Regions from separate parts of the Streptomyces sp. CA-250714 genome, predicted to be linked through region 1. Evidence: predicted binding sites of a transcription regulator. Region 1 holds the regulator's gene; each other region holds the start of a gene.
The links. Region 1 encodes HrcA, which represses chaperone genes, less so after heat shock. Its sites were predicted from a motif close to TTNGCACTCNGNNNNNCNGAGTGCNAA; they were not measured.
Positions count from the first base shown of each region.

Region 2: the regulator HrcA is predicted to act here: its motif matches at 2,683-2,709, upstream of groL (chaperonin GroEL).
Region 3: the regulator HrcA is predicted to act here: its motif matches at 3,102-3,128, upstream of groES (co-chaperone GroES).

Region 1 covers NZ_JBNJMI010000002.1:2,420,354-2,430,262, forward strand. The annotation lists gene ACQEU8_RS29765 (helix-turn-helix transcriptional regulator) at 1-21, shown strand, start outside; gene ACQEU8_RS29770 (cytidine deaminase) at 77-448, shown strand; gene era (GTPase Era) at 498-1,472, shown strand; gene ACQEU8_RS29780 (ribonuclease Z) at 1,528-2,448, opposite strand; gene ACQEU8_RS29785 (histidine triad nucleotide-binding protein) at 2,463-2,846, opposite strand; gene ACQEU8_RS29790 (16S rRNA (uracil(1498)-N(3))-methyltransferase) at 2,922-3,659, opposite strand; gene ACQEU8_RS29795 (nitronate monooxygenase) at 3,656-4,741, opposite strand; gene dnaJ (molecular chaperone DnaJ) at 4,981-6,114, opposite strand; gene hrcA (heat-inducible transcriptional repressor HrcA) at 6,115-7,131, opposite strand; gene ACQEU8_RS29810 (MBL fold metallo-hydrolase) at 7,359-8,111, shown strand; gene ACQEU8_RS29815 (DUF3097 domain-containing protein) at 8,237-9,085, shown strand; gene hemW (radical SAM family heme chaperone HemW) at 9,142-9,909, shown strand, end outside.
Region 2 covers NZ_JBNJMI010000002.1:3,471,903-3,481,811, forward strand. The annotation lists gene ACQEU8_RS34375 (GntR family transcriptional regulator) at 1-276, shown strand, start outside; gene ACQEU8_RS34380 (DUF427 domain-containing protein) at 412-765, shown strand; gene groL (chaperonin GroEL) at 871-2,499, opposite strand; gene ACQEU8_RS34390 (cold-shock protein) at 2,970-3,173, opposite strand; gene ACQEU8_RS34395 (MoaD/ThiS family protein) at 3,627-3,902, opposite strand; gene thrC (threonine synthase) at 4,055-5,377, opposite strand; SAM riboswitch class I at 5,395-5,545, opposite strand; gene ACQEU8_RS34405 (glucosyl-3-phosphoglycerate synthase) at 5,794-6,798, shown strand; gene ACQEU8_RS34410 (alpha,alpha-trehalose-phosphate synthase (UDP-forming)) at 6,874-8,382, shown strand; gene otsB (trehalose-phosphatase) at 8,393-9,244, opposite strand; gene ACQEU8_RS34420 (DUF3263 domain-containing protein) at 9,274-9,540, opposite strand; gene ACQEU8_RS34425 (extracellular solute-binding protein) at 9,617-9,909, opposite strand, start outside.
Region 3 covers NZ_JBNJMI010000001.1:3,256,853-3,266,761, reverse strand. The annotation lists gene ACQEU8_RS14385 (hypothetical protein) at 1-172, shown strand, start outside; gene ACQEU8_RS14380 (hypothetical protein) at 162-1,496, shown strand; gene ACQEU8_RS14375 (class I SAM-dependent methyltransferase) at 1,595-2,773, opposite strand; gene groES (co-chaperone GroES) at 3,279-3,587, shown strand; gene groL (chaperonin GroEL) at 3,706-5,334, shown strand; gene ACQEU8_RS14360 (SDR family NAD(P)-dependent oxidoreductase) at 5,469-6,242, opposite strand; gene ACQEU8_RS14355 (MOSC domain-containing protein) at 6,354-7,022, opposite strand; gene ACQEU8_RS14350 (LysR family transcriptional regulator) at 7,104-7,991, shown strand; gene ACQEU8_RS14345 (WhiB family transcriptional regulator) at 8,121-8,486, opposite strand; gene ACQEU8_RS14340 (response regulator transcription factor) at 8,853-9,464, shown strand; gene ACQEU8_RS14335 (sigma-70 family RNA polymerase sigma factor) at 9,815-9,909, shown strand, end outside.

The DNA of each region.
Region 1 (9,909 bases):
ATCCACCGGGTCGCGGGGTGAGCCGCCCGGCAGCCGCGGGACGAGGCACCCGGCAAGGGTGTCGTGGCCACCGCATATGCTCGCCGTCATGAGTGACCAGAGCACCGCCGGGCTGGATCCGGAAGACCGCAAGATCGTCACCCTGGCGCGCAGCGCCCGCGCCCGCAACGCCGTGCCGGAGGGCGCCGCCGTACGGGACGAGACGGGGCGTACCTACGTCGCGGGGTCGGTCGCGCTGCCCTCGCTGGAGCTGTCCGCGCTGCGCACGGCCGTGGCGATGGCGGTGGCCTCGGGCGCCACGTCCCTGGAGGCGGCGGCCGTGGTCTCCGAGGCGGAGCAGCTCCCGGCCGAGGACCTGGCGACCGTACGGGACCTGGGCGGGCCCGGCACCCCGGTGCTGCTCGCGGGGCCGGACGGCGAGGTCCGCTCGACGGTGCAGGCGGGCTGAGCCCCGGCCCAGGGCCGGGCCTCCCCGTTCATCGGGGACAATGGTCGTCATGAACGCATCTTCTGCCGCCGCCAGCACTACAGAAGGCGGTACTCCGCGCGAAGCGCCGCCACACCGGTCGGGCTTCGCCTGCTTCGTCGGCCGCCCGAACGCGGGCAAGTCGACGTTGACCAACGCGCTGGTGGGCACGAAGGTCGCGATCACCTCCACCCGGCCGCAGACGACCCGGCACACGGTGCGCGGCATCGTGCACCGCCCGGAGGCGCAGCTCGTCCTGGTGGACACCCCGGGCCTGCACAAGCCCCGCACCCTGCTCGGCGAACGCCTCAACGACGTGGTCCGCACCACCTGGGCCGAGGTCGACGTCATCGGCTTCTGCGTACCCGCCGACCAGAAGCTCGGCCCTGGCGACCGGTTCATCGCGGGCGAGCTGGCCGGGCTGAGGAAGCGCACACCGAAGGTCGCCGTCGTCACCAAGACCGATCTGGTGTCCAACGAGGCGCTGGCGGAGCAGCTGCTCGCCGTCGACCAGCTCGGGCGGGAGCTGGGCATCGAGTGGGCGGAGATCGTCCCGGTCTCCGCCACGGAGGGCTCACAGGTGGGCCTGCTGGCCGATCTGCTGGTGCCGCTGCTGCCCGAGGGGCCGCCGCTGTACCCGGACGGCGATCTGACGGACGAGCCCGAGCAGGTCATGGTCGCCGAGCTGATCCGCGAGGCAGCGCTGGAGGGCGTACGGGACGAGCTGCCGCACTCGATCGCGGTGGTCGTCGAGGAGATGGTGCCCCGCGAGGACCGGCCGGCGGACCGCCCGCTGCTGGACGTGCACGCCAACATCTTCATCGAGCGCCCCAGCCAGAAGGGCATCGTCATCGGCCCCAAGGGCAAGCGCCTCAAGGAGGTCGGCAGCACCTCGCGCCGGCACATCGAGGCGCTGCTGGGCACGCCGGTCTACCTCGATCTGCATGTGAAGGTCGCCAAGGACTGGCAGCGCGACCCCAAGCAGCTGCGCCGGCTCGGCTTCTGAGGGTTCCGTACATCTGCGGCAGTTCCGCACATCCGCGGCCGACCGCGGCCAAGGCTCAGCCGCGCTTGGGCACCGGGATCCGCATCAGGTCCTGGGCCGCTGTGAGTTCGCCCTCGAACCCGGCTGCGCGGGCCTCGGCGGCGAACAGTGCGGTGTCCTGGTAGCGCTGCGAGAAGTGCGTCAGCACCAGATGCCGTACTCCCGACTCGGCGGCCACCCGACCCGCCTGAAAGGCCGTCAGGTGCCCGGAGACCTCGGCCAGCTCGGTGTCGGCCTGCAGAAACGTCGACTCGATGACGAGCATGTCGCAGCCCTCGGCCAGCTCGTACACCCCCTCGCACAGCCGGGTGTCCATGACGAAGGCGAAGCGCTGGCCCCGCCGCGGCTCGCTGACCTCCTCCAGCCGCACCCCGCGCAGCTCCCCCTCGCGCTGGAGACGGCCCACGTCAGGACCGCTGATACCGCGCTCGGCCAGCAGGCCGGGCAGCATCCGGCGGGCGTCGGGCTCCGTCAGCCGGTACCCGAAGGTGTCGATACGGTGCGAGAGCCGGCGCGCCTCCAGGGTGAACGGCAACTGAGGCTCCTCCGCGCCCCCGGCGAGCACCCCGGGACCGGCGATCGGCGCCTCGCGCAGCCGCACCGTGTCGTGGAACGGGGTGGCATGGCGCAGCCGGTCGAAGTACTGGCGCCCGCTCGCCGGAAAGTACGCCGTCACCTCGTGCGGCACCCCGTCGAGGCTCATGTGCTGGATGACGCCGGGCAGCCCGAGCGTGTGGTCGCCGTGAAAGTGCGTCAGGCAGATACGGGTCAGATCGTGCGCGGCGACGGTGGTGTGCAGCATCTGCCGCTGGGTGCCCTCACCGGGATCGAACAGGATGCCCTCGCCGTCCCACAGCAGCACATATCCGTTGTGGTTGCGTTGCCGGGTGGGCACCTGGCTGGCGGTCCCCAGCACGATCAGCTCTCGCACCGACAACCCGCCTCACCGCCTCACCCGGGCGGCCATTCGAGGCCACGGCCCCCGAGAACGTGCGCGTGTGCGTGGAAGACCGTCTGGCCCGCGCCCGAACCGGTGTTGAAGACCACCCGGTACCCGGTGCCGGGGCCGCCGTGCGGCACGGCGATCTTCTCCATCTCCGCCACCTCACCGGCCACCCGCACCACATCGGCGATCAGCTGCGGGGAGGCCGCCGCGAGGGAGACCGCGTCCGGATAGTGCGCCCTCGGGATCACCAGCACGTGGGTGGGCGCCTGCGGGTTGATGTCCCGGAACGCGACGGTCGTATCGGTCTCCCGCACCAGCGTCGCGGGTACCTCACCGCCGACGATCTTGCAGAACAGGCAGTCCTGCTGCGGTTCTCCGTTGGAAGCCATGCCGGGATGTTACCCGAGCGCAGGTTGGGGCCCCGGGGTTTGGCGGCCCCTCAGCTCCAGCGTTCGGACGGCCCCTCAGCTCCAGCGGCCGCAGCGGGCGAGCACCACCGCGGCGGCGGCCGTCCCGGCGGTGGAGGTGCGCAGCACGCTGGGCCCGAGCCTGTAGGGCTCGGCGCCCGCGGCGGCGAACAGCTCCAGCTCCTCCGGGGCGACCCCGCCCTCGGGACCGACGACCAGCACGATCTCTCCCTCCGCCGGCAGGGCGGCGGTGGCCAGCGGTGTGCTGCCCTCCTCGTGCAGCACCCCCGCGAAATCGGCGGACCTCAGCAACTCCGCGACCTCCCGCGCCGATGCGAGGTCGGCGACCTGCGGAAAGCGCAGGCGCCGCGCCTGCTTCCCCGCCTCCCGCGCCGTACTCCGCCACTTGGCGAGGGACTTGGCCGCCCGGTCACCCTTCCACCGGGTCACGGCCCGCGAAGCGGCCCACGGCACGACGGCGTCCACGCCCGTCTCCGTCATCGTCTCCACGGCCAGCTCGCCCCGGTCCCCCTTGGGCAGCGCCTGTACGACGGTGATCCGGGGGCGCGGTTCCGGCTCGGTACGGATCTCGCGTACGGCGACCTCCAGTCGGTCCTTGCCCTCGGCGGCGGTCACACTGCCGTACGCCCCCGTTCCCGCGCCGTCCGTCAGCACGACCTCCTCCCCCGGCCGCAGTCTGCGGACGGAGACGGCGTGCCGCCCTTCCGGTCCGTCGAGTACCACGGTGCCGGGGCGCAGCAGAGCGGAGTCGGCGAGGAAGACCGGCGCGCTCACGAGGCCTCCTCCCGCAGGGCCGCGCGTGCCTCGGCGAGCTCGGCCGCCAGCACCTCCACCAGCTGTCCCGCGGGCATCTCCCGTGCCAGCCGATACCCCTGACCCGCCCACAGGGCCATCGCCTGCGGATCGCCCGCCTTCGCCGCGGCCTTGCGCAGCCCGGCCGTCAGATAGTGGAGCTGCGGATATGCGGCGGGCGCGTACGGGCCGTGCTCGCGCATGAAGCGGTTGACCAGTCCCCGCGCCGGGCGCCCCGAGAAGGCCCGGGTCAGCTCGGTACGGGTGAACAGCGGGTTGGCCAGCGCCTGCTTGTGCACCGGGTGGGCGCCGGACTCCCGGGTGGCCAGAAAGGCGGTGCCGAGCTGCGCCGCGACGGCGCCGGCCGCGAGCACAGCCGCGATCTGCTCGCCGCGCATCAGTCCGCCCGCGGCGACCAGCGGCAGCCGCACCGCCTCTCTGACCTGCGTGATCAGGGTCAGCAGCCCGATGCCGCCGCTCCCCCGGTCGGCCTGCGGATCGTCGCGGTGCGTGCCCTGGTGGCCGCCCGCCTCTATGCCCTGCAGACACACGGCGTGCGCACCGGCCGCCTCCACCGCCCGGGCCTCGGCGACCGAGGTCGCGGTCACCATGGTGTACGTGCCCAGCTCGGCGAACCGATCAAGCACCCGGCGGGCGGGGCAGCCGAAGTGGAAGGAGACGACCGGGACGGGGTCGTCGTGGAGGATCGCCAGCTTCGCCTCGTACGCGTCGTCCGTCATGCAGTCGGTGTCGCCCAGCTCCGTCTCGTACCAGGTGGCCTCGCCCGCGAGCTGTTCGCGGTAGACGACCACCGCGGACGGGTCGGTGGTGCGGGGCTGCGGCATGAAGAGATTGACGCCGAACGGGCGCCCTGTGAGCCGCCGCAGCTGCCGGATCTCCTCGTACATGGCCTCCGGCGTCTTGTACCCGGCGGCCAGGAAGCCCAGGCCCCCCGCCTCGCTCACCGCCGCGGCCAGCTCAGGACGGGAGACCCCGCCTGCCATCGGTGCCTGGATGACGGGATGCGCAGTCAGCTCGGAGAGCGAAGGCGACGAGGTGGACATGACCACATCCTGTCACGCCCCCACCACAGCGCCGGCCGAGCCCCAACAGCCCCGCGTCAACGCCCGTTACAGCACCTCCCGGGGGACACCCCCCGGACCCCCGGCCGGACCCGAACAGCCCCGCCTCAACGACCGTTGAAGGCATCCTTCAGCCGAGAGAACAGCCCCTGCTGCCCCGGCCGACTGCATCACCCGGGGGACAACCCCCGAACCCCCGGCCGAACCCGACCGGCCCCGCCTCAACGACCGTTGAAGGCATCCTTCAACCGCGAGAACAGCCCTTGCTGACCCGGTTGGAACTGGCCCGTCGGCCGTTCCTCGCCGCGGAGTTTCGCCAAGCGGCGGAGGAGTTCCTCCTGCTCCGGCTCCAGCTTGGTCGGCGTCGTCACCTCGACGTGGACGATCAGCTGGCCTCGACCGCCGCCGCGAAGATGGGTGATGCCGCGCTCGTGGAGCGGGATCGACTGGCCCGACTGCGTGCCGGGGCGGATGTCGACCTCCTCCATGCCGTCCAGCGTCTCCAGCGGCACCTTCGTACCGAGAGCCGCGGCCGTCATCGGGATGGTGACCGTGCAGTGCAGGTCGTCACCGCGACGCTGGAAGACGGGGTGGGCGTTCTCGTGGATCTCCACGTAGAGGTCACCGGCGGGGCCGCCGCCCGGGCCGACCTCGCCCTCGCCCGCGAGCTGGATGCGGGTGCCGTTGTCGACGCCGGCGGGGATCTTCACGGTGAGGCTGCGCCGCGAGCGCACCCGGCCGTCGCCCGCGCACTCCGGGCAGGGGGTGGGTACGACGGTGCCGAAGCCCTGGCACTGGGGGCACGGCCGGGAGGTCATGACCTGGCCCAGGAAGGACCGGGTGACCTGGGAGACCTCGCCGCGGCCGCGGCACATGTCGCAGGTCTGCGCCGAGGTGCCGGGCGCGGCTCCGTCACCGTTGCAGGTGCCGCAGACGATGGCGGTGTCGACCTGGATGTCCTTGGTGGTGCCGAACGCGGCCTCTTCCAGGTCGATGTCCAGCCGGATCATGGCGTCCTGGCCCCGGCGGGTGCGCGAGCGCGGCCCGCGCTGCGCCGCCGTACCGAAGAAGGCGTCCATGATGTCGCTGAAGTTGCCGAAGCCCGCGCCGAACCCGCCGGCACCGGCGCCCGCTGCGCCCGAGGCCGGGTCGCCGCCCAGGTCGTAGACCTGCTTCTTCTGCGGGTCCGAGAGCACCTCGTAAGCGGTGTTGATCTCCTTGAACCGCTCCTGGGTCTTCGGATCCGGGTTGACGTCCGGGTGCAGCTCGCGCGCGAGTCTGCGGAACGCCTTCTTGATCTCGTCCTGCGAGGCGTCACGCTGCACGCCGAGGACCGCGTAGTAGTCCGTCGCCACTTATGACTCCGCCAGGATCTGTCCGACGTACCGTGCCACTGCGCGTACAGCTCCCATCGTTCCGGGGTAGTCCATGCGGGTCGGTCCGACCACACCGAGCTTGGCGACCGCTTCGTCGCCCGAACCGTAGCCGACCGAGACGACCGATGTGGAACTCAGTCCCTCATGCTGGTTTTCATGCCCGATTCGTACGGTCATGCCGGGGTCCTTGGCCTCGCCGAGCAGCTTCAGCAGCACGACCTGCTCCTCCAGCGCCTCCAGTACGGGCCGGATGGTGAGCGGGAAGTCGTGCCCGAAGCGGGTCAGATTGGCGGTGCCGCCGATCATCAGCCGCTCCTCGGTCTCCTCGACCAGGGTCTCCAGCAGGGTGGCCAGCACCGTCTGGATCGTGCCTCTGTCGTCGGCGTCGAAGGCCTCCGGCAGATCCTGCACCAGGGACGGGACCTCGGTGAAGCGCTCGCCGACCACCCGGCTGTTGAGCCGGGCGCGCAGGTCGGCCAGCACCGTCTCGCCGATCGGCGCCGGGCAGTCGATCATCCGCTGCTCGACCCGTCCGGTGTCGGTGATCAGCACCAGCATCAGCCGCGCGGGCGCCAGCCCCAGCAGCTCCACATGCCGCACCGTCGAGCGGGTCAGCGACGGGTACTGCACCACCGCGACCTGCCTGGTGAGCTGGGCGAGCAGCCGGACCGTTCGGCCGACGACGTCGTCGAGGTCGACGGCGCCCTCGAGGAAGTTCTGGATGGCGCGCCGTTCGGGGGGCGACAGCGGCTTGACACCGGCGAGCTTGTCGACGAAGAGGCGGTATCCCTTGTCGGTGGGGATCCGGCCCGCGCTGGTGTGCGGCTGGGCGATGTACCCCTCGTCCTCCAGCGCTGCCATGTCGTTACGGACGGTGGCCGGGGACACCTTCAGGTTGTGCCGTTCCGTGAGGGCCTTGGAGCCCACCGGTTCCTCCGTGCCCACGTAGTCCTGGACGATGGCGCGGAGGACTTCAAGTCGACGCTCGCTGAGCAAGGCGCACACCTCCCGTCCGGCCGCTGGTCTGGAGTCCCGATTCCCTGGCGGTCTCTGGCACTCGTCCTGCCGGAGTGCCAAGTCCCTGAGCCAGTGTACGGCCGGTCACCACGGCCAGGGCAAGGGCCGCCTGCTCGCAGGGCCCGACCGTACCGCGCCACTGCCGGGACAGCGCCGCTTCCGCGCGGCCGAGGGCACGGTGGTCGGGCTGCCGTTAGCGTCGTCGTATGCAGCCGTTCGGTAAAGACGCGAGGCAGAATCCGCCGGCCGACGACCGGCGCTGGGAACGGGTCGCGCCCGGAGTGCTGCGGCGCAGACTGCCGCAGTGGGACGCGACGGTGGGTGCCGTCGGCGGCGAGGACGGCGCGCTGGTGATCGACACCGGGTCCTCGCTGCTGGAGGGCGCCGAGATCCGTGCCGACGTGGCAGCGCTGCTGGGGCACCGCGTGACGCGGGTGGTCCTCACCCACCCGCATTTCGACCACATCTTCGGTACGGCGGTCTTCGCCGGCGCCGAGGTGTACGCGGCGGTCGGCGTCACCGAACTGCTGGCTCGCAGCGCCGATCTGCTGCGGGACGACGCCGTGGCGCACGGCCTGCTGGAGGACGAGGCCGCGGAGGCGGCGGACGTGCTGGTGCGCCCGCACCATCCGGTCAGCGGGCAGCTGACCCTCGACCTGGGCGGGCGCGAGGTCGTACTGGTCAACGTGGGCCCCGCGCACACCGAGCACGATCTGGCCGTACTGGTGCCCGGCACCCCCGACGTCGTCTTCTGCGGCGATCTGGTGGAGGAGTCCGGCGCTCCCCAGACCGGCGCCGACGCCCACCCCGCCCGCTGGCCGGCGGCGCTGGACCGGCTGCTGGCGCTGGGCGGCGAGGAAGCGGTGTACGTACCGGGACACGGGGCGCTGGTCGACGCGGCCTTCGTACGGGCACAACGGGACGAGCTGGCACGCCGGTTCGCGTCGTACGGCACGTAGGCGCCAGGTTGCGCGGCACGATAGGCGCCCGTCGTACGACTCGTAGGCGCCCGTCGTACCGCGCGTAGCTGCCCGGCGTGCAGCGCGAAGGCGCCCGGTGTGCGGCGCGTAGCAGAATGTGCGGCATGCGCAGCCGTTACGACAACCCCGATCTGACTCCGCCGTGGAAGCGCCCTCGGGCCGTGCCGGAGGTGGCCGCCGAGCTGGATCTGGTGGTGGAGGAGGTCACCACGGGGTTCTGCGGGGCGGTCGTGCGGTGTGAGAAGACGGCTGAGGGACCGACGGTCACGCTGGAGGACCGCTTCGGCAAGCACCGGGTCTTCCCGATGACACCGGCGGGCTTCCTGCTGGAGGGGCGGACGGTGACGCTCGTACGCCCCCGCGCGGGTGCGGCCGCCGAGGGCGGTGCCCCGGCGGCCGGGCGGCGGCTGACGGCTTCCGGCTCCATCGCCGTACCCGGCGCGCGGGCCCGGGTGGCACGGGCGGGCCGGATCTACGTCGAGGGGCGGCACGACGCCGAGCTGGTCGAGAAGGTGTGGGGCGACGACCTGCGGATCGAGGGGGTGGTCGTGGAGTATCTGGAGGGCGTCGACGATCTGCCCGCCGTCGTGGAGGCGTTCTCACCGGGCCCGGACGCGCGGCTCGGCGTACTGGTGGACCACCTGGTCCCCGGCTCGAAGGAGTCGCGGATCGCCGCCCAGGTCAGCGGCGACCACGTGCTGGTCGTGGGGCACCCCTACATCGACATCTGGGAGGCCGTGAAGCCCGCGTCGGCGGGCATCAGGGCCTGGCCGCGCATTCCGCACGGCCAGGACTGGAAGACCGGCGTATGCCGCGCCCTCGGCTGGCCGGAGCACACCGGCGCTGCCTGGCAGCAGCTGCTGGGCCGGGTGCGCTCCTACAAGGACCTGGAGCCCGCGCTGCTGGGCCGGGTCGAGGAGCTGATCGACTTCGTCACCGCTCCGGCTGAGTGATCTTCGGGGCGACCGCGATCTCACCGTAATCCGAGCGGTGCCGGACAATGGGGAGCATGCCCTCCGCACTCCCCGACGGTGAGCCCGTCCCCACCGACGGCTCGCTGCCCCCGCACGCGCTCGACAGCGCTGGCGCCCGCCCGCTCGGCTTCTATCTGCACGTCCCGTACTGCGCCACCCGCTGCGGCTACTGCGACTTCAACACCTACACCGCCACCGAGCTGGGCGGATCCTCCCGCGACCGGTACGCGGAACAGGCTGTCGAGGAGATCAGGCTGGCCCGCCGGGTGCTCGGCGAGGACCCGCGCAAGGTCGAGACGGTGTTCGTGGGCGGCGGGACCCCCACCCTGCTTCCCGCCGCCGATCTGGGCCGGATGCTGGCGGCGATCAGGGACGAGTTCGGACTGGCCGGGAACGCCGAGGTCACCACTGAGGCGAACCCGGAGTCGGTGGACGCCGACTACCTCGGCGAGCTGCGCGAAGCGGGCTTCAACCGGATCTCGTTCGGTATGCAGAGCGCCCGCCCGCACGTACTGCGTGTACTGGACCGTACGCACACTCCCGGGCGGCCCGAGGAGTGCGTCGCGGAGGCCCGCAAGGCGGGCTTCTCGCATGTGAACCTCGACCTGATCTACGGCACGCCGGGGGAGACCGACGACGACTGGCGCGCCTCCTTGGACGCCGCGCTCGGCGCGGGTCCGGACCACGTCTCGGCATACGCGCTCATCGTGGAGGAGGGCACCCAGCTCGCCCGGCGGATCCGGCGGGGCGAGGTGCCGATGACCGACGACGATGTGCACGCGGACCGCTATCTGATCGCGGAG
Region 2 (9,909 bases), 1.1 Mb from region 1:
GCGCTCAACCTCAACGTGCTGCTCTACAGCCATATCCAGGGCCTGGCCATCCAGTGGGAGCGTGAGTCCGCGGCCGAGAGCAGCACCGGTCTCACGGAGGACGCCTGGATGGCACAGCAGCAGGAGACTCTCGCGGCGCTCACCGCCTCCGGTGCCTACCCGACCTTCACCCGTCTGGTCGAGGCACTCGGCGAGGACGGCTATGACCTCCGCCTGGACGAACTGTTCGAGATGGGCCTCGCCTCCGTACTCGACAGCGTGGCGCGCGCAGCATGACCTCCGCCGCGCTGACGGACAACGCACGCTCGCGGCGGTGTCCCAGAAACCGGGCTGCCTCCCAGAAACTGAGCTACCGGCCGGACGGCCCGATGACCGAAGCTGTCCTGGGACCCCCGACGGAAGGACCCCGCCATGACCGCACACGGCCACGGCAAAGGCCAAAGCCACACGATCACCATCGAGGAAGGCACCGAGCGCGTGCGAGTGGTCACGCGTGACGGCCGCGTGCTGGCGGACAGCCGCCGGCCCGTACTGCTGAGCGAGACCGGCTATCCGGTGCGGTACTACCTGCCACCCGAAGACGTACGCACCGACCTGCTCACGCTCTCCGACACCCGTACCCGCTGCCCCTTCAAGGGCACCGCGAGCTACTGGTCGCTGGCCGACGGGACGGCCCAGGACATCGCCTGGTCCTATCCCGAGCCCTTCGATCAAGTGTCCGAGATCAAGGGGCACTTCTGCTTCGCGGACGTCGAGGTCGGCTGAAGCACCCACCGTCCACGGGAACGGCGAAGGGCGGGCACCCCGCAGGGGTACCCGCCCTCGTGCTGCCTCAGCAGGCGGCGGAGCCGTGCGAACGGCTCGGACTCATCAGAAGTCCATGCCGCCCATGCCACCGCCGGCAGCCGCGTCGGCGCCCGCGGCGGCCTTCTCCGGCTTGTCGGCGATGACGGCCTCGGTGGTGAGGAAGAGCGCCGCGATGGAGGCGGCGTTCTGCAGCGCGGAGCGCGTCACCTTGGCCGGGTCGAGGATGCCCTCGGCGATCATGTCGACGTACTCGCCGGTGGCCGCGTTCAGGCCGTGGCCCGGTGTCAGGTTGCGCACCTTCTCCACGATGACGCCGCCCTCGAGACCGGCGTTGACCGCGATCTGCTTGAGCGGGGCCTCCAGGGCCAGCTTGACGGCGGCGGCACCGGTGGCCTCGTCGCCCTCCAGCTCCAGCTTCTCGAAGACCGAGGAGGCCTGCAGCAGGGCCACGCCACCGCCGGCGACGATGCCCTCCTCGACGGCCGCCTTCGCGTTGCGGACGGCGTCCTCGATGCGGTGCTTGCGCTCCTTGAGCTCGACCTCGGTGGCGGCACCGGCCTTGATGACGGCCACGCCGCCGGCCAGCTTCGCCAGCCGCTCCTGGAGCTTCTCGCGGTCGTAGTCCGAGTCGCTGTTCTCGATCTCGGCGCGGATCTGGTTGACCCGGCCCGCGACCTGCTCGCTGTCGCCCGCACCGTCGACGATGGTGGTCTCGTCCTTGGTGATCTGGACCTTGCGCGCCCGGCCCAGCAGGTCGAGGGTGGCGTTCTCCAGCTTGAGGCCGACCTCCTCGGAGATGACCTGGCCGCCGGTGAGGATGGCGATGTCGCCGAGCATGGCCTTACGGCGGTCACCGAAGCCCGGAGCCTTGACGGCGACGGACTTGAAGGTGCCACGGATCTTGTTGACGACCAGCGTGGACAGCGCCTCGCCCTCGACGTCCTCCGCGATGATCAGCAGCGGCTTGCCCGACTGCATGACCTTCTCCAGCAGCGGAAGGAGGTCCTTCACGTTGCTGATCTTGGAGTTGACGATGAGGATGTACGGGTCCTCGAGCTCCGCCTCCATACGCTCCATGTCGGTGGCGAAGTAGGCGGAGATGTAGCCCTTGTCGAAGCGCATGCCCTCGGTGAGCTCGAGCTCGAGCCCGAAGGTCTGCGACTCCTCGACGGTGATGACGCCTTCCTTGCCGACCTTGTCCATGGCCTCGGCGATCAGCTCGCCGATCTGGGTGTCGGCAGCGGAGATGGAGGCGGTCGAAGCGATCTGCTCCTTGGTCTCCACGTCCTTCGCCTGCTCCAGCAGAGCGGCGGAGACGGCCTCGGTGGCCTGCTCGATACCGCGCTTGAGCGCCATCGGGTTGGCACCCGCGGCAACGTTGCGCAGACCCTCGCGTACGAGAGCCTGGGCCAGCACGGTGGCGGTCGTCGTGCCGTCACCGGCGACGTCGTCCGTCTTCTTGGCGACCTCCTTGACCAGCTCGGCGCCGATCTTCTCGTAGGAGTCCTCGAGCTCGATCTCCTTGGCGATGGAGACACCGTCGTTGGTGATCGTGGGGGCGCCCCACTTCTTCTCCAGAACGACGTTGCGGCCCTTCGGGCCGAGCGTGACCTTGACGGCGTCGGCAAGCTGGTTCATGCCACGCTCAAGACCGCGCCGCGCCTCCTCGTCAAAGGCGATGATCTTGGCCATGTGGGTTGGTCCTCCCTGGATTCCCCCATGCGCCGAGCGCAAGGGGAGGGTTGGATTTCTCCGGACCGCGTGGCGCCCGCGACGGACGGCCTGCGACCCGGCGGTTCCTTCCCCACCCGGCCCACGGCCTCACCGACCCGGTCCTTCTTTGTCACTCTCACTCGCAGAGTGCTAACCCAATGATTAGCACTCGGGCATAGAGAGTGCAAGCTATGCCGAAGGCGTCTGGTTGAGGGGTGGTGGTCGGTGGGGGCACCTCCCGGCCGGAGGCTGGGGGAGGGTGGGCGCAAGCTATGCCGAGGGCTCTCCGGGGAGGGGCTGCCCCTGTCGGATGGTCGCGGGCTGCGGGTGGGTCGTGGTCGCTCACGCACGCAGTTCCCCGCACCCCTCGGGGCATCAAGAAGGGGCCGCACCCTCGGGTGCGGCCCCTTCTCTGCTGTGTCTACAAACTCTGCGCAGTCCGGCGACACTCAGCCGGTCACGCGGACCATGTCCGCCTGCGGCCCCTTCTGACCCTGCGAGATCTCGAACTCGACCCGCTGCCCTTCGTCCAGGGTGCGGTAACCGTCCATCTGGATCGCGCTGTAGTGGACGAACACGTCCGCACCACCGTCGACCGCGATGAAGCCGTACCCCTTCTCCGCGTTGAACCACTTGACGGTGCCCTGAGCCATTCCTAACTCCCCTATTACTGGCCCTTGCACGGGTCCGCACTTCGCGAACCCGGGTCAGACCTCACCCCCACGAGCAAGCGGGGGCGTGCGCCGGAACGCGTCGACCGCCGCTGAATGTATCTGTACGGACGCCCTGTGCAACAGGTCAATCGGACGAGAATTCTGGGCACGGCTGATCGGAAATAAGCCTCAACTGCCGTCGGAGCAGGGCAAGTCGGGCCAGACATACGGGGCCTTCCGCGACAATTGCCGTCCGGTTTTCGACCGCAACTTGTCCCGTTGTTATCGCGGTGTTGATCCGCCCCTGGCGCGTTCCCATATACGTCCGGAAACCGCCGGGAGAGGGAACTGCCGTCACTCTACCGCCTCTCAAGCCACCTCTCGTCACATGGAATCGCCCCCTCCGTTTTCTTCGGAAGGGGCGATCACGCAGACGAAGCGCTGGTGGGCGGGTCAGCCGCCGGCCACCGCCGGGATGATGGAGATGCCCGCGCCGTCCGGGGTCGGCGTCTCCAGGCCCTGCTCGAAACGGACGTCGTCGTCGTTGACGTAGACGTTGACGAAGCGGCGGAGCTTGCCCGCGTCGTCCAGGACGCGGGCGCTGATGCCGGTGTGGTTCTTCTCCAGGTCCGCCAGCACCTCGGCGAGGGTGCCGCCCTCGGCGGTGACCTCGGCCTGACCGCCCGTGTAGGTACGGAGGATGGTCGGGATCCGGACGTTGACGCTCATGTCGATCTTCCTAACGTAAGAGGGAAAGCACCCCAGGGCCCCGCTCCGGCATTCCCACCCGTTAAACACCGGGGGGCGGATTTCAGCCGTCCGAGGCCGCTCCGGCAACCTGCGGCGCCTCCGGCACCCCAGGAGGCCCGGGGCGCCTCGGGTCAGGCCAGGCCGGCCTCGCGGAAGGCGGGCAGGTTGGGGCGGATCACGGCGGTGGGCCGCGCCGTGGGGGCCACGGCGTCGAGGGTCTTGAGGCCGTCACCCGTGTTCAGGACAACAGTCGTCAGGCTCGGGTCGATGGCGCCGGACTCGATCAGCTTGCGAGTCACGCCCAGCGTGACGCCGCCGGCCGTCTCCGCGAACACCCCCTCGGTCCGCGCGAGCAGCTTCATCGCGTCCACGATCTCGGCGTCGTTCACATCCTCGACGGCTCCACCGGTGCGCCGGCAGATGTCGATGACGTACGGCCCGTCCGCCGGGTCGCCGATGGCGAGGGACTTGGCGATCGTGTCGGGCTGCTTGACCGGGCGGACGGCATTGGTGCCCTCCTTGTACGCGCGGGAGACCGGCGAACACCCCTCGGCCTGCGCGGCGTAGATCCGGAACGGCTTGTCCTCGACCAGCCCGAGCTGGATCAGCTCCCGCAGCCCCTTGTCGATCTTCACCAGCTGGCAGCCGGAGGCGACGGGGATGACGAGCTGGTCGGGCAGCCGCCAGCCGAGCTGCTCGCAGATCTCGTACGCCAGCGACTTCGAGCCCTCGGCGTAGAACGGCCGCAGGTTGACGTTGGTGAAGCCCCAGCCCTCGCCCAGCGGGTCGCCGATGAGCTCGGAGCAGAAGCGGTTCACGTCGTCGTAGGTGCCGTCGATCGCGACGAGGTCGCCGCCGTAGATCGCGGCCATCACCACCTTGGACTGCTCCAGACCGTCCGGGATGAACACGCACGAGCGGAGCCCGGCCCGGGAGGCCGCGGCGCCCACCGCACCGGCCAGATTGCCGGTCGAGGAGCAGGAGAGGGTGGTGAACCCGAAGGCGCGGGCTGCCTCCAGGGCGATGGCGACCGGGCGGTCCTTGAAGGAGTGGGTGGGGTTGCCGGAGTCGTCCTTGACGTACAGACCGCCGGTCACCCCCAGCTCGGCGGCCAGCCGGTCGGCCTTCACCAGCTGGGTGAAGCCCGGGTTCAGATTCGGCTTCTCGGCGACGTCGGCCGGCACCGGCAGCAGCGGCGCGTAACGCCACATCGAGGCGGGTCCGGCCTCGATGCGCTTCCGCAGGCCCTCCGGGTCACCGGTGGGCAGCTCGTAGGCGACTTCCAGCGGGCCGAAACACTCCAGACAGACGAAACTGGGCCCCAGCTCGGTGCGGGTGCCGCACTCGCGACAGGAGAGGGCCACAGCGGCGCCCAAGTCGTGGGGGGAGCCGGAGGTACCGGCGGCGTCGGCGGAAGAGGTGGTGCTGTTCGCTGCAACTGTCTGCACAGCCATGGAGGCGAGGCCCTTTCTCCTCATCTTCCCCGTGGCGTATCTCGTCACGGGCCGGAATTGGCACCGTCCCCACGAGGCGGTCTCGCCTGGAGGGTCCGCGTACGCGCGGATCGCGGGATGGTTGCCGGGGCTTCAACGGGCCGTTCCCTCTGCCCCTCTGGATGAGCTGCACTATGGCGCCGGGCGGCCAGGGGCCACTCGGGCGTTTGTCGCGGCGACCCCGAGATGCGGAGGTCACCTGCGTTGTTCAAGACTGTAACCGACGGCGGTCACGCTTGAGAGGGACGTCCGAACCGCGAGATGGATCACCCGTCGCTCACCTCCACCGGGCCTGGGACCCGGCCCGGGGCCGGGACACCGCAGCACCGTTGTACCTCAGCCCGGCCACCGGGACCCGACTACAGGAAGGCGCGCACGTGCTCGATGAAGTGGGCCAATGGCTGCGGCGCCGCTCCTGGCGGGTCGCCGACCGGCCACTGGAGGCGCTGCTGGCGACCAAGCGCCGCACCGGCGCCACCGTCAGCGTGGTGCTGCCCGCGCTCAACGAGGAGGCCACCGTCGGCGAGATCGTCTCGGTGATCCGCCGCGAGCTGGCCGCGCCCCGGCTCGGCAGCGGGACTCCGCTGGTGGACGAGCTGATCGTGATGAACTCGGGCTCCACCGACCGCACCGCCGAGGTCGCGGCGGCCGCCGGGGCCAAGGTGATCCACCGGGACGAGGTGCTGCCCAGGCTGCCGACCCGTCCTGGCAAGGGCGAGGTGCTGTGGCGCTCCCTGCTGGCGACCAGGGGTGACATCGTCTGCTTCGTCGACGCCGACCTGCGGGAGTTCTCGCCCGACTTCGTCACCGGCATCGTCGGGCCGCTGCTGACGGAGCCGGACGTGCAGCTGGTCAAGGCGATGTACGACCGCCCGCTGCGGGACAGCCCGGCGGGCGGCGGCCGGGTGACCGAGCTGGTGGCGCGGCCGCTGCTCAATCTGCACTGGCCCCGGCTGGCCGGACTGGTCCAGCCGCTGGGCGGCGAGTACGCGGCACGCCGCTCGCTGCTGGAGCGGCTGCCCTTCCCGGTCGGCTACGGGGTGGAACTGGCGCTGCTGATCGACGCGCTGGAGCTGGTGGGGCTGGATGCGCTGGCCCAGGTCGACGTGGGCGTACGGCTGCACCGCAACCAGGACGGGCAGGCCCTCGGCCGGATGGCCACCGCCATCTACGCGGCGGCCGAGCGCCGGATCGGCCGGGGCGGCCCGACGGTGGTGCACGGTGCGCGGAGCGTGTTCGAGGGCCGGTCCGGCGGGACGGCGCTGACCCAGTTCGAGCGGGACGAGGCGGGCTGTTTCGTCCCCCGCGGCCATCAGGTGGACGCGGAGGAGCGTCCTCCGATGTGCACGGTGCCCGAGTACGGGCAGCGGGTGGCGGCGTGAGGGGCTGACCCGGCTGTCCGTCTTCACCGACGACGCGTACGTTTGAGCGGTTTCGGTGGGGGCTAGGCTCGCCGCATGGTCGCTGGAGCAGCAACATCACAGGCGTCGTCGGCACAGGTGCTCGTCGCGTCAAACCGCGGGCCGGTGTCCTACACGCTGGGCGACGACGGCACGCTCACCGCCAGGCGCGGCGGCGGCGGGCTGGTCTCCGGGCTGTCGGCCATCGGCCCCGAGGCCGGCGCGGTGTGGGTGTGCGCGGCGCTCGGCGAGGGCGACCGGGCGGCGGCCCGGCGCGCTGGGGGTCACCTGGACAGTGGGGACACCGGCGGGCAGACCGTACGGATGCTCGACATCCCGGCCGACACCTTCGAGGCGGCCTACCACGGCGTCGCCAACTCCGTGCTGTGGTTCACCCACCACATGCTGTACCAGACGCCGCTGGAGCCCGCCTTCGACCAGGACTTCAGCCGGGAGTGGGCACAGTACGAGGCGTACAACGCCGCCTTCGCCGAGGCGCTGGCGCAGGAGGCCGGGCAGGGCGCCACGGTGCTGGTGCAGGACTACCACCTCACGCTCGTTCCCGGCATGCTCCGCGACCGCCGCCCCGATCTGCGGATCGGCCACTTCTCGCACACCCCCTGGGCGCCGGCCGACTACTTCCGGCTGCTGCCGGACGACGTCGCCACGCAGGTGCTGCGCGGCATGCTGGGCGCCGACCGCACCGCGTTCCTGACCGCTCGCTGGGCCCGGCTGTTCGCCGAGTGCTGCGAACGGGTGCTCGGCGCGACGGTCACCGTGGGCGTCCAGGCCGGGGATTCCGGGAATGAGGACGGTGGTCTCTCGGTGACGTACGAGGGCCGTACGACGCGGATCGGGGTGCACCCGCTCGGCGCTGACGGCGGCTTCCTGCGGGAGCGGGCGCACCGCGCCGACGTCGCCGAGCGGCTGACGCAGCTGCGCCAGCAGGTGGGTACGGGCCCGGACGGGCGCCCCCGCCGGACCATCGTCCGGGTGGACAGGACCGAGCTGTCCAAGAACATCGTGCGCGGCCTGTACGCGTTCCGGCGGCTGCTCGTCGACCATCCCGAGTGGCATGACCGCGTCGTCCACCTGGCGTTCGCCTACCCCTCGCGGCAGGATCTCGCCGTCTACCGCGACTACACGGCCGAGGTCGGCCGGGTCGCCGACGAGATCAACAAGGACTTCGGCACCGGTGACTGGACGCCGGTCGTGCTGCATGTGAAGGACGACTTCGCGCGGTCGCTCGCCGCGTACCGGATGGCGGACGTCGCGCTGGTGAATCCCATCCGCGACGGGATGAATCTGGTCGCGAAGGAGGTGCCCGTCGTCTCGGAGGCCGGCTGCGCCCTCGTGCTCTCCCGGGAGGCCGGAGCGTACGAGGAACTGGCGCCCGACGCCATTTCCGTGCACCCCTTCGATGTGCGGGAGACGGCCACCGCCCTTCGGACCGCCCTGGAGCTGGACCCCGCCACCCGCGCGGAGCGGACCCGCCGGCTGGCGGAGACCGCCACCGCGCATCCGCCCACCCGCTGGCTGAGGGACCAACTGGACGCCCTCGGCTGACGGTCGGCAGCTACAGCGCGTCCGCCACGGCACGCAGCCAAGCCGCCAGGCCCGGCGGCCCCGCGACGCGGACGTCCGCGCAGGCGTGGAGTCGCTCGACCGACTCGGTGGGGGTCTCGGGGGCGCTGTAGAGGAGCAGGCCGGGTACGCCTTCGTGGCGGAGGGCCGCGACGGTGGCGTACGCGGGGAGGTCGCCCAGGTCGTCGCCGGCGTATGCGACAGCGGTGGCAGCCCGTTCGCGGACGAAGCCGGCGAGCGCCGCACCCTTGTCGGCGCCCGGCGGACGGAGTTCGAGCACCATACGGCCGGGCTCCACCATCAGTCCGTGCCGCTCGGCGAGGGCGTACAGCGGGGCGCGCAGCTGTTCGAGGGCCGCGTCGGGCGAGGCCGCGCGCCGGGTGTGTACGGCGAGCGCCCGGCCCTTGTCCTCCGTCCAGGTGCCCTCCCGCGCCCCCGACTCCGCGAGCACGGCGGGCAGTTCGGCCCGTACGGCCGCGACCCCGGCGGGGGGCTCGGGCGCCCGCACCACCGGGTCGGCGGCGTCCCACCGTTCGGCACCGTAGGCGCCGAGCACCGTCAGTCCCGCGAGCCCTGCGGCACCTTCGAAGCCGCCGTACCGTACGGCGTCCGCGGCGGGACGGCCGGTGATGACGGCGACGCCGGCCAGCCGCGGGGCGAGCCGCCCCAGCGCGAGTACGGCTTCGGGGTGGGCCCGCGCGTCCTGCGGGTCGGTGACGATGGGCGCGAGCGTCCCGTCGAAGTCGAGCGCGAGCACGGCGCGCGCGGGGTCGGCGAGCAGGGCGGCGAGCCCGGCGCGCCCTGCCTCCGTCTCCGGTTCGGGAAGCGAGGGGGGAAGCGGCATGGCCGCACCATAACCAGCGAAGGTTGCCGCTAGTGGGTGCGGTCCCGGTTGGCCTGCCGGACGCGCCGCAGCCGGTTGACCGTCACGGGATCGAACGCGAGCGCCCGGGGATCGTCGAGCAGCGCGTTGAGGTACTGGTAGTAGCGCACGGGCGACATGCCGAGCCGTTCCCGGACGGCGCGCTCCTTCTCGCCGGGGGAGGACCAGCCGCGGGCGGCGAAGGCGAGCACGGCACGGTCCTCGGCCGAGAGCCCCGCCGCTGCAGCTGCCTCGCCGTCGCGTTCCGTATCGCTCACCCCTCCACCGTACGCGGGAGGGGTGACGGCGAGCGGCGGGCGGCAGGTGGCGAGCGGCGCGCAGGCGAGCGGCGCGTCAGGACGGCGCCGCCTCATCCTCGGCCTCCGCCTTCTGCTGGAGCGCGGTGAGGATGCCCTTCGGGTCGCCGCCCTTCATGGCCGCCTGGCCGATGGTCTTCTTGATGACCGCCGTGGTGCCCGCCCAGGAGACCTTGCCCACCGGGTAGAACTCGGCGCCGGCGAGCTGGTCGAGGAAGGGCCAGAGCTTCTTCTGCTTCTTGTCCTTGCGCATCCGCTCGGAGGCGCTGGTGGTGACGGGCAGCAGCCCGTACTGGGAGACGAACTCGTAGTGGTTCTTCAGCTCGAAGA
Region 3 (9,909 bases), on a different contig from region 1:
CGCCCCCGGCTCCGGGCTCCCCCAGCCTCCGGCCGGGGGGACCCCCAGGCCGCACGAGCCCTACCACCGGATCCCGGGCCCGCTCGAGGCCGCCCAGGGCGGCGGCCGGGGCCAGAGCCCGACCGCCGATCAGATCGTCCGCCGAGTACGGGAGCAGCTAGGTGTCCACTGAGTCATGCGCCGCACCCGGCGCCCCCTCCGCCCGCCCCGCCCGGCTTCCCGCAGCCGTACTCGCGGCCCTGCTCGGCGCGGTGCTGCTGGTGCTCGGTACGGCCGGTGCAGCCGGTGCAGCCGAGGACAGGCCCGGCGAGCGGATCGCCGACGAGCTCCGTAAGTCACCGGTCTTTGTCGACCCGTCGTACCGGCAGGCGTTCCCGGCCGACCAGCAGCGCCGGCTGGCGAAGAAGATCAAGGCGTCGGGCATCCCGGTCCGGGTCATCGTGGTCCCGTTCATCTCCGGGGACGCCTGGGGCGGCGAGCCGGAGAAGATGGTCGACGTCGTACGCGACCGGCTCGGCGAGAGCCGGCAGAAGGAAGCCGTCTACATGACCCTCAGCCGGACCGAGGGCTTCCTGAACGGTTACGAGTTCCCGCGCGACGGCAAACACCAGGCGTTCTGGGGTGTTTCGGCCGTCGGCCACCAGGAGGACATGGCGGACAAGAGCCTCTACGCGAAGTTCTCCCGCGCGCTGGAAATCGTGAAGTCGGGCGACGGGGACAAGCAGTACGAGGAGGCCACCAAGGACCTCAAGGGCGGCGACCGCCCGTCGGCGGACGAGAACGGCGAGGACGGCCCGTCCCCGCTGTTGCTCGCGGCGCTGATCGTCCCCGCGCTGGCCGTACTCGTCGTCGCCGTGCTGACCGTACGGGCCCGCCGTTCGCGCACCTCCGTCCGGGCGCCGTTCACCTCACCGCGTTCCGTCTTCGCGACGGCACGCAAGGCGGGCGTACGCGATCTGCGCAAGCGCGCACAGCGCGAACTCCTCGCGTACAACGAGGAACTGCTCGCCCACGAGCCCGGCGACGCCGGTGCCGCGGCCGCCGACACCGAGCTGCTCCAGCTCTCCCTCGACGCCTACTCCGCCGCCGGCACGGTGCTGGACAACGCGCGGGACATACCCGACCTCGCGGGCGTTCTCGCGCTCCTCCACGAGGGCCGGGACGCACTGCGGCGCTCCGAGTCCGCCGACGGCGCCGCCGCGGCGCTGCCGCTGTGCTTCTTCCACCCGCTGCACGGGCCCGCCGCCGAGCGCGTCCGCTGGCGGCCGCTGGGCCGCCGCGAGTCGCTGCACGTCGCCGCTTGCGGCGATTGCGCCGCCGCGGTGGGCGCCCGCCGCGCGCCGGAAGTGCTCACCCAGACCCACGAGGAGCGGCGCATCCCCTACTTCGAGGTCCCGGCCGAACGCAGTTTGTGGGCCGCCACCGGGTATGGCTCCCTCACGGAGGATTCTCTGACCGAGCGCGTGCTGCGCGGCGATTTCACCCGTACCCGGTAGAGGGTGCCCCTGCTCGACGCTTGCGGGCTGCGGGTTGCGTCGTGGCTGGTCGCGCAGTTCCCCGCGCCCCTTGCGGGGCGCGTCCCTCCATGTCGGTGTTACCGCAGCGGGTGGCCCAGCAGCATGGAGGGGGCGCCGGCGACGCGGGTCAGAAACACGGTGCAGGAACCGGCCGCCGACTTCTCCAACTTCAGCTTCCGGCGCAACTCCTCCGGCTCGACCGCCGAGCCACGCTTCTTGACGGTGACGACACCGACACCGCGCTCCCGCAGCAGCGCCCGCAGCTTCTTGACGTTGAACGGCAGTACGTCGGTGATCTCATACCCGGCCGCGTACGGCGTCGAGTGCATCGCGTCCGTCGTCACGTACGCGATCGTGGCGTCGATCAGCCGCCCCGCCACCCGCTCCGCCAGCTCGGCGACCAGATGGGCGCGGATGACCGCACCGTCCGGCTCGTACAGGTACCGGCCCACCGGCCCCACCTCGGGGTCGGGCAGCCCGCGTCCGGTCAGCGTGTCACCGGCGGGCAGCAGTGTCGCCCGCACCCCGCCCGGCTGCCGCGCGCCGAACCACAGGACCGCCTCCTTGACGTCCCCGCCGTACGAGACCCATTCGGCCTCCGCCTCCGGCGGCACGGCCTCGTGCGGGATGCCGGGCGCCACCTTCAGCGCGGCCAGCGGCGCCGCGCGGGCCGCCGCCACGGCCCAGCTGAGCGGCGGCGAGTACGCCTCCGGATCGAAGACGCGGCCCCGGCCCGTGCGGCGCGCCGGGTCGGCGAAGAGCGCGTCGTATCCGTCGAAGGACACCTCCGTGACATCGGCGCAGCGCACCTCGACGAGGTCAGCGAGGCCCAGCGCCCCGGCGTTGGCGCGGGCCACCGCACACGTCAGCGGCGAGCGGTCGACGGCCAGCACCCGGATGCCCTCCCGGGCGAGGGCGAGCGCGTCCGCGCCGATACCGCAGCACAGGTCCGCGGCGGTGCGGACGCCGAGCTCCCTCATCCGCCGGGCACGGTGCGCCGCAACGGAGGTGCGGGTGGCCTGTTCGAGTCCGTCCGCGGTGAAGTAGAGGGCGTGCGCGTCGGCCGGGCCGAACTTCGCCTCGGCCCTGCTGCGCAGCCGGCTCTGCGCCATGGCCGCAGAGACGAGCGCGGGCTCGTGCCGCTGCCGCAGCCGGGTGGCCACGGCCAGCTCCTGCGCGGGCCCGACGCCCCGCACCTCGCGCAGTAGCGCTTGCCCCTCGTCGGAGAGCAGCTCCGCGAACACCTCGCTATCCACCTGGTCATTGTCCCGTGCCGGGTGCCGTGCCGGCGGCCGGGCCGGGGCAGTGGGGTGGGGCGCGCGAAGTGATGACTTGCGCCCCGCGCGGCTCCGTGCCCGCCTCGTCTGCTCCGGGCAAGGGGTGCCCCTGCCTGCAGCTCGCGGGCTGCGGGTGCGTCGTGGCTTGTCGCGCCGTTCCCCGCGCCCCTTCGGGGCGCGCCCCGTCGCGAACTCGCCCCACCACAACGGCGCCGCACCCGGCGGACAACATCACCCCCACGGCGAATCTCCGCACGCAGCGACAGCGTGAGAGGGGGCGCCCTCACATCGGCGCAAGCCGGAGCGGCTAGCACTCCGCTTGACCGAGTGCTAAGCCAGGCATAATCTCAACCCTGGCACTCTCCCTATGGGAGTGCCAGCAGTACGCGACGGGCAGATCCGGCACCCGCGACGACGGATCTACCAGGTCGCCACCCCAGACATAAGACCCCGTTTTGAGATCTCCGAAGGGGGAGGTCGGATCGTGACGACCGCCAGCTCCAAGGTTGCCATCAAGCCGCTCGAGGACCGCATCGTGGTCCAGCCGCTCGAAGCCGAAGAGACCACGGCCTCGGGCCTGGTCATTCCGGACACTGCCAAGGAGAAGCCCCAGGAGGGCGCTGTCCTGGCCGTCGGCCCGGGCCGTTTCGAGAACGGCGAGCGTCTGCCGCTCGACGTAAAGGTCGGCGACGTCGTGCTGTACAGCAAGTACGGCGGCACCGAGGTGAAGTACAGCGGCGACGAGTACCTCGTTCTCTCGGCCCGCGACGTTCTCGCGATCGTCGAGAAGTAATTCAGCCGCACAGTTTGCAGCGACCCGCGCCCTGGTGCCCGCTCCCGATGAGGTAGCAGGGGCCAGGGCGCAGCTCGTACCCGACGTGCGAGACGTGTGAGAGGACACAACAGCTTCCATGGCGAAGATCCTGAAGTTCGACGAGGACGCCCGTCGCGCCCTTGAGCGCGGTGTCAACAGCCTCGCCGACACCGTGAAGGTGACCATCGGCCCCAAGGGCCGCAACGTGGTCATCGACAAGAAGTTCGGCGCCCCCACCATCACCAACGACGGCGTCACGATCGCCCGCGAGGTCGAGGTCGAGGACCCGTACGAGAACCTGGGCGCCCAGCTCCTCAAGGAGGTGGCGACCAAGACCAATGACATCGCGGGTGACGGCACCACCACCGCCACGGTGCTGGCCCAGGCGCTGGTCCGCGAGGGCCTGCGCAACGTTGCCGCGGGTGCTTCCCCGGCCGCCCTGAAGAAGGGCATCGACGCCGCGGTGAGCGCCGTCTCGGACGAGCTGGTCAAGACGGCCCGCCCGATCGACTCCAAGGAGGACATCGCCTCCGTCGCCGGGCTGTCCGCGCAGGACAAGCAGGTCGGCGAGCTGATCGCCGAGGCGATGGACAAGGTCGGCAAGGACGGTGTCATCACCGTCGAGGAGTCCCAGACCTTCGGTCTCGAGCTGGACTTCACCGAGGGCATGGCCTTCGACAAGGGCTATCTGTCGCCCTACTTCGTCACCGACCAGGAGCGTATGGAGGCCGTCCTCGACGACCCGTACATCCTGATCCACCAGGGCAAGATCAGCTCCATCCAGGACCTGCTGCCGCTGCTGGAGAAGATCATGCAGGCGGGTGGCTCCCGGCCGCTGCTGATCATCGCCGAGGACGTGGAGGGCGAGGCCCTCTCCACCCTGGTCGTCAACAAGATCCGCGGCACCTTCAACGCCGTCGCCGTCAAGGCGCCCGGCTTCGGTGACCGCCGCAAGGCCATGCTCGGCGACATGGCGACGCTGACCGGCGCCACCGTCATCGCCGAGGAGGTCGGCCTCAAGCTCGACCAGGCCGGTCTCGACGTGCTGGGCAGCGCTCGCCGCGTCACCGTCACCAAGGACGACACCACGATCGTCGACGGTGCCGGTACGGCCGAGGACGTGCAGGGCCGCGTCGCCCAGATCAAGGCCGAGATCGAGACCACCGACTCCGACTGGGACCGCGAGAAGCTCCAGGAGCGCCTCGCCAAGCTGGCCGGCGGCGTGTGCGTCATCCGCGTCGGCGCCGCCACCGAGGTGGAGCTGAAGGAGAAGAAGCACCGCCTGGAGGACGCGATCTCCGCGACCCGCGCGGCCGTCGAGGAGGGCATCGTCTCCGGCGGTGGCTCCGCGCTCGTCCACGCGGCCAAGGTGCTGGACGGCAGCCTCGGCAAGGGGGGCGACGAGGCGACCGGTGTCGCCACCGTCCGCCGCGCCGCGGTCGAGCCGCTGCGCTGGATCGCCGAGAACGCGGGCCTGGAGGGCTACGTCATCACCTCCAAGGTCGCGGAGCTGGAGGCCGGCCACGGCTTCAACGCCGCCACCAGCGAGTACGGCGACCTGATCAAGGCCGGCGTCATCGACCCGGTGAAGGTGACCCGCTCCGCGCTGGAGAACGCCGCCTCCATCGCCTCGCTGCTGCTGACGACCGAGACCCTGGTCGTCGAGAAGCCGGCCGAGGAGGAAGAGGCCGCCGGTCACGGCCACGGCCACGGTCACGCCCACTGACGGGCGTCTGAACGACGCGCGGCTTCCCCGCGCCCTCGGGGGCGCCCCGAAGGGGCGCGGGGAACTGCGCGCTCAGCCACAAACAACGAGCACTCGGCGACGCACCAGCAACATCAGCGGCGGCGCCCCGCAACCTACTTGGGCCCGTACTTCCGCCCCGTCGTGGACGAAGCCCGCGCCAGCACCCCACGGGGAAGAAACTTCGAAGCGCCCAGCAGAGCCTTGTACCGCGGGTCCGGCACGGACAGCACGCGCCCCCGCGCAAGATCCCGCAGCGCCGTCTCGACCACCTGATCGGCATCCAGCCACAGCCACTTGGGAATGTCCCCCGAGTCCATCCCGGCCCGCTCGTGGAACTCCGTACGGACGAATCCCGGGCACAGCGCCAGCAGCCGTACGCCCTGACCGGCGAGATCCTTGGCCGCGCCCTGGGTGAACTGGGTGACCCACGCCTTGGAAGCGCCGTACGTCCCGCGAGGGAAGAACGCGGCGACGGAGGCGACGTTGATGACGCCCCCGCGCTCCCGTTCGCACATGGACTCGGTGGCGGCCGAGGTCAGCCGCAGCACCGCTTCGCAGTGCACCTTGAGCATCTTCAGCTCGTCGGCGACGGGCACTTCGAGGTAGCGGCCCTTGTTGCCGAAGCCCGCGTTGTTGACCAGCAGATCGACGGGGTGCTCGCGGTCGCGCAGCCGGTCCTCGACGGCGGTGATGCCCTTCTCCGTCGCCAGATCGGCGGTGATGACGTCGGCCTCCACGCCGTGCCGGTCGTGCAGTTCGGTCGCCTCGCGCCAGAGCCGGTCCGTGTTCCGCGCGGTGAGCACGAGGTTGTAGCCGCGGCTCGCGAGCCGCCGGGCGAAGGCGGCGCCGATGCCGGCGGTGGCTCCCGTAATGAGTGCAGTCGTCATACGGCCACGCTATCGGCCCTGCACCAGGGGTCCCGCCGCCGCGCAACCGCCGTACCCGGCAGCACGCATGGCAGTCCGTCAGCCGGCCCGGCCGTCGGGCGGCACGGCCTGTCAGGAGCGCGTACGCCGCAGCGCCTTCTCCCTGGCCAGCGGGTCCAGCGCCGCGCCGGCCGCCAGGATCCGCGGCAGCAGCTCGGGCTCCAGGGTCAGCGAGCGGAACAGAAAGCTGACCGAGACTTCGTGGTCGGGGCGGTGGACGACGGTGACGGCGTCCCCCGCGCGCACCTCGCCGGGCTCGATGACCCGCAGATAGGCACCGGGCATCCGGCGGTTCATGAACTGCTTCATCCAACCCTGTTCACCGAGCCAGCCCGCGAACGTACGGCAGGGGATCCGCATGGAGCACACCTCCAGCAGCGGCCCGGTGCCGGGGGCGCCGAGCTGCCAGCGCTCGCCGATGCGGGCGTCGTCGACGGGGACGCCGCGGGTGGTGAGGTTCTCGCCGAAGACGCCGTTGGGCAGCTTCCGGTCCAGCTCGCGCTCCCAGAAGTCGAGCTCTTCGCGGGCGAAGGCGTAGACGGCCTGTTCATTGCCGCCGTGATGGCGCAGGTCGCTGACGGTGTCACCGGCCAGACCGCTGCCGCCGGTGCCGCGCGGCCCGGGTGCGGTGACGGTGACGGCGCCTTCGACGGGCTGTTTGTCGATGCCGGTCCACCGGCCCTCGGCGTCGGTGTGTTCCGAGCGGTGCGGTTTGGCGAGGTTCACGGAAAGCAGCTGCATGGGCAGAGGCTAACGGTGTGCTTCCCCAAGCCGCGAGCGCGTTTGTGCGCCCTTCCCCAAGGAAGTCTTATGCTCGGACCCATGATCGAGGCCCGACATCTGCGTGTCCTGCGCGCGGTTGCCAGCACTGGTTCGTTCTCCGCGGCGGCGCGCGAGCTGGGCTGCACCCAGCCCGCCGTCAGCCAGCAGATGAAGGCCCTGGAAGCCGCCACAGGCACCCCGCTCCTGGTGCGGACAGGCCGCGAGACCCGGCTGACGGAGGCGGGCGAAGCCCTGGTACGGCACGCGTCGGGCATCCTTGCGGGGCTGGCGGCCGCCGAAGAGGAGGTCGCGGCGCTGGCCGGGCTACGGGCAGGGCGGGTACGGCTGGTGTCCTTCCCCAGTGGCAGCTCCACGCTGGTGCCGACCGCCGTCGCGGCAATGCGGGCCGACCATCCGGGCACCCGGGTTTCACTGGTGGAGGCCGAGCCGCCGCGCTCGGTGGAGATGCTGCGTGCCGGGGACTGCGAGATCGCCCTGGCGTTCCGCTACGAGACGGCGCCCGAGTGGGACGACCTGGTGATACGGCCGCTACTGACCGACCGGTTGGTAGGTCTGGTGCCCGAGGGGCATCCGTTCGCGGACGCCGAGGAAGTGGGCATCGGCACCCTCGCCGAGGAGCCGTGGATCGCGGGCTGCCCGCGCTGCCGCAGCCATCTCGTCCAGGTCTGCGAGGCGGCGGGATTCACACCTCGGATCGACTTCGCGACCGACGACTACCCGGCAGTGGTGGGCCTGGTCGGAGCGGGCCTGGGAGTCGCGGTCCTGCCGGAGCTGGCGGTGGAGTCCGTACGCCCGAGAGGCACACGCGCGGTACGGGTGACCCCGGCGGTCCAGCGCGAGGTCGTCGCCCTCACCCTCCCCGACCTCACCCACGTCCCCGCCGTCGCAGCAATGCTCGACCGCTTGGCGGCGGCAGCACACCGCTGAGAGGGACTGCGCCCCGTCAGGGGCGCGGGGAACTGCTCCCCCAGCCTCCGGCCGGGAGGTGCCCCCACAGCCACGACCTACCCGCAGCCTGCGGATGTCGGACAGGGGCACCCCCTGCGCAGCACGGCTCTACGACTCGTGGGCCGGTTCCGAGGCGCCGTCAGTGGAAGGGGCGGCAGAACCGCCTTCGGCGGCACTGTGCGTGGTCACCAGCCGGTTCCGCGCGCGGCCCAGCAACTCCTCGCGCTCGTCCTCGGTGAGCCCGCCCCACACCCCGTAGGGCTCCCGCACCTGGAGAGCGTGTGCCGCGCACTCGGCGCGCACGGGGCAGCGCATGCAGACTTCCTTGGCCGACGCCTCCCGCGCGCTGCGGGCGGCGCCGCGCTCCCCCTCGGGGTGGAAGAACAGCGAACTGTCCACCCCACGGCAGGCGGCCAGAAGCTGCCAGTCCCACAGATCCGCGTTGGGGCCAGGAAGGCGGGAGAAGTCTGCCATCGCGTCTCTCCTGAGTGCTGCTGGGGTGTGATCTGTCACTGGTGCGTAAATATGACTCTTTCGCGAATCTAGCCAGCAATTGCGCAAAACGAAAGAAATGCATCTGAATAGGGCACTTCCGTACGGAAGGTGCGTCGACTGCTGTAAAGCTCGGATGTTGCTGCTCTGTGTACGGACGCTCACGTAGAGTGCTGATGTCGGCGGCCGGAAGCCGTAACTCTTTCGGGTGACCGTCGTTGAGAGAGCGAAAGCGATTGGCTCGGAACCGGCCGGGGCATTCACGTCCGAGGCCGTCAATCGTGCAGGTGACGATTCTCAAGCAGCCTGGAGGCTCAAGGTGATGCGCATCAGCAGCGGAGGGCGGCCATGACATCCGTCCTCGTATGCGACGACTCCCCGCTCGCCCGAGAGGCCCTGCGCCGCGCGGTCGCGACCGTGCCCGGCGTCGAGCGTGTGACGACGGCGGCCAACGGCGAGGAAGTCCTCCGCCGCTGGGGCGCCGACCGGTCCGACCTGATCCTGATGGACGTGAGGATGCCCGGCCTGGGTGGAGTGGAGACCGTACGCCGGCTGCTCTCCGCCGACCCCGGCGCCCGCATCATCATGCTGACGGTGGCCGAGGACCTCGACGGTGTGGCACTGGCCGTCGCGGCCGGCGCACGCGGCTATCTGCACAAGGACGCGTCCCGCGCCGAACTGCGCGCGACCGTCACCCAGGCGCTGGCCGACCCCACCTGGCGGCTCGCTCCCCGGCGGCTGCGCTCGGCCGAGATGGGCGCTGCGCCGACGCTCACCGCGCGTGAGATCCAGGTGCTGGAAGGCATGAGCCACGGCCGCTCCAACGCGGAGATCGGACGTGAGTTGTTTCTCTCCGAGGACACGGTCAAGACGCACGCCAGGCGGCTCTTCAAGAAGCTCGGCGCATCGGACCGCGCGCACGCGGTGGCGCTCGGCTTCCGCTGGGGCCTCGTCCGCTGACCCGGTGCCGGGCGCCCGCCTGGTGGCAGGCCCCGGCCGAAGGCCGGGGGAGACGGTCCACCGCCTCGAACGACTCCCGCTCGTCCGCCCGCTCGTCCGCGCCCGGCACCGGTCGCAGACGGGTGGGACGGCGGCCCTCGTCCGGGTCCGGGTCCCCGCGGATTCCCCCGCGGCAGCCGGGAAATCTCGCGCGTGCCGCATGCTTGTTGTATGGAGTTCCTCGGGGACCGGTCGGTCAGGCGTGAGGGGAGGGCGTGGACATGAGGGCCAGTGCGCCTGCTCATAACGCTTCGGCTCACATCTACGAGCGCGGTGCGGCGAACCGCGCGGCATCGGTGCACCATGGACCGATGCGCGACGAGGAGAACGGGCCGCCGCCGCCCGGGGCCGCGGACGCGGCCGAGGTCGCGAAGGTCAGCAAGCTCGTCCAACGCGCGGTCGAGGG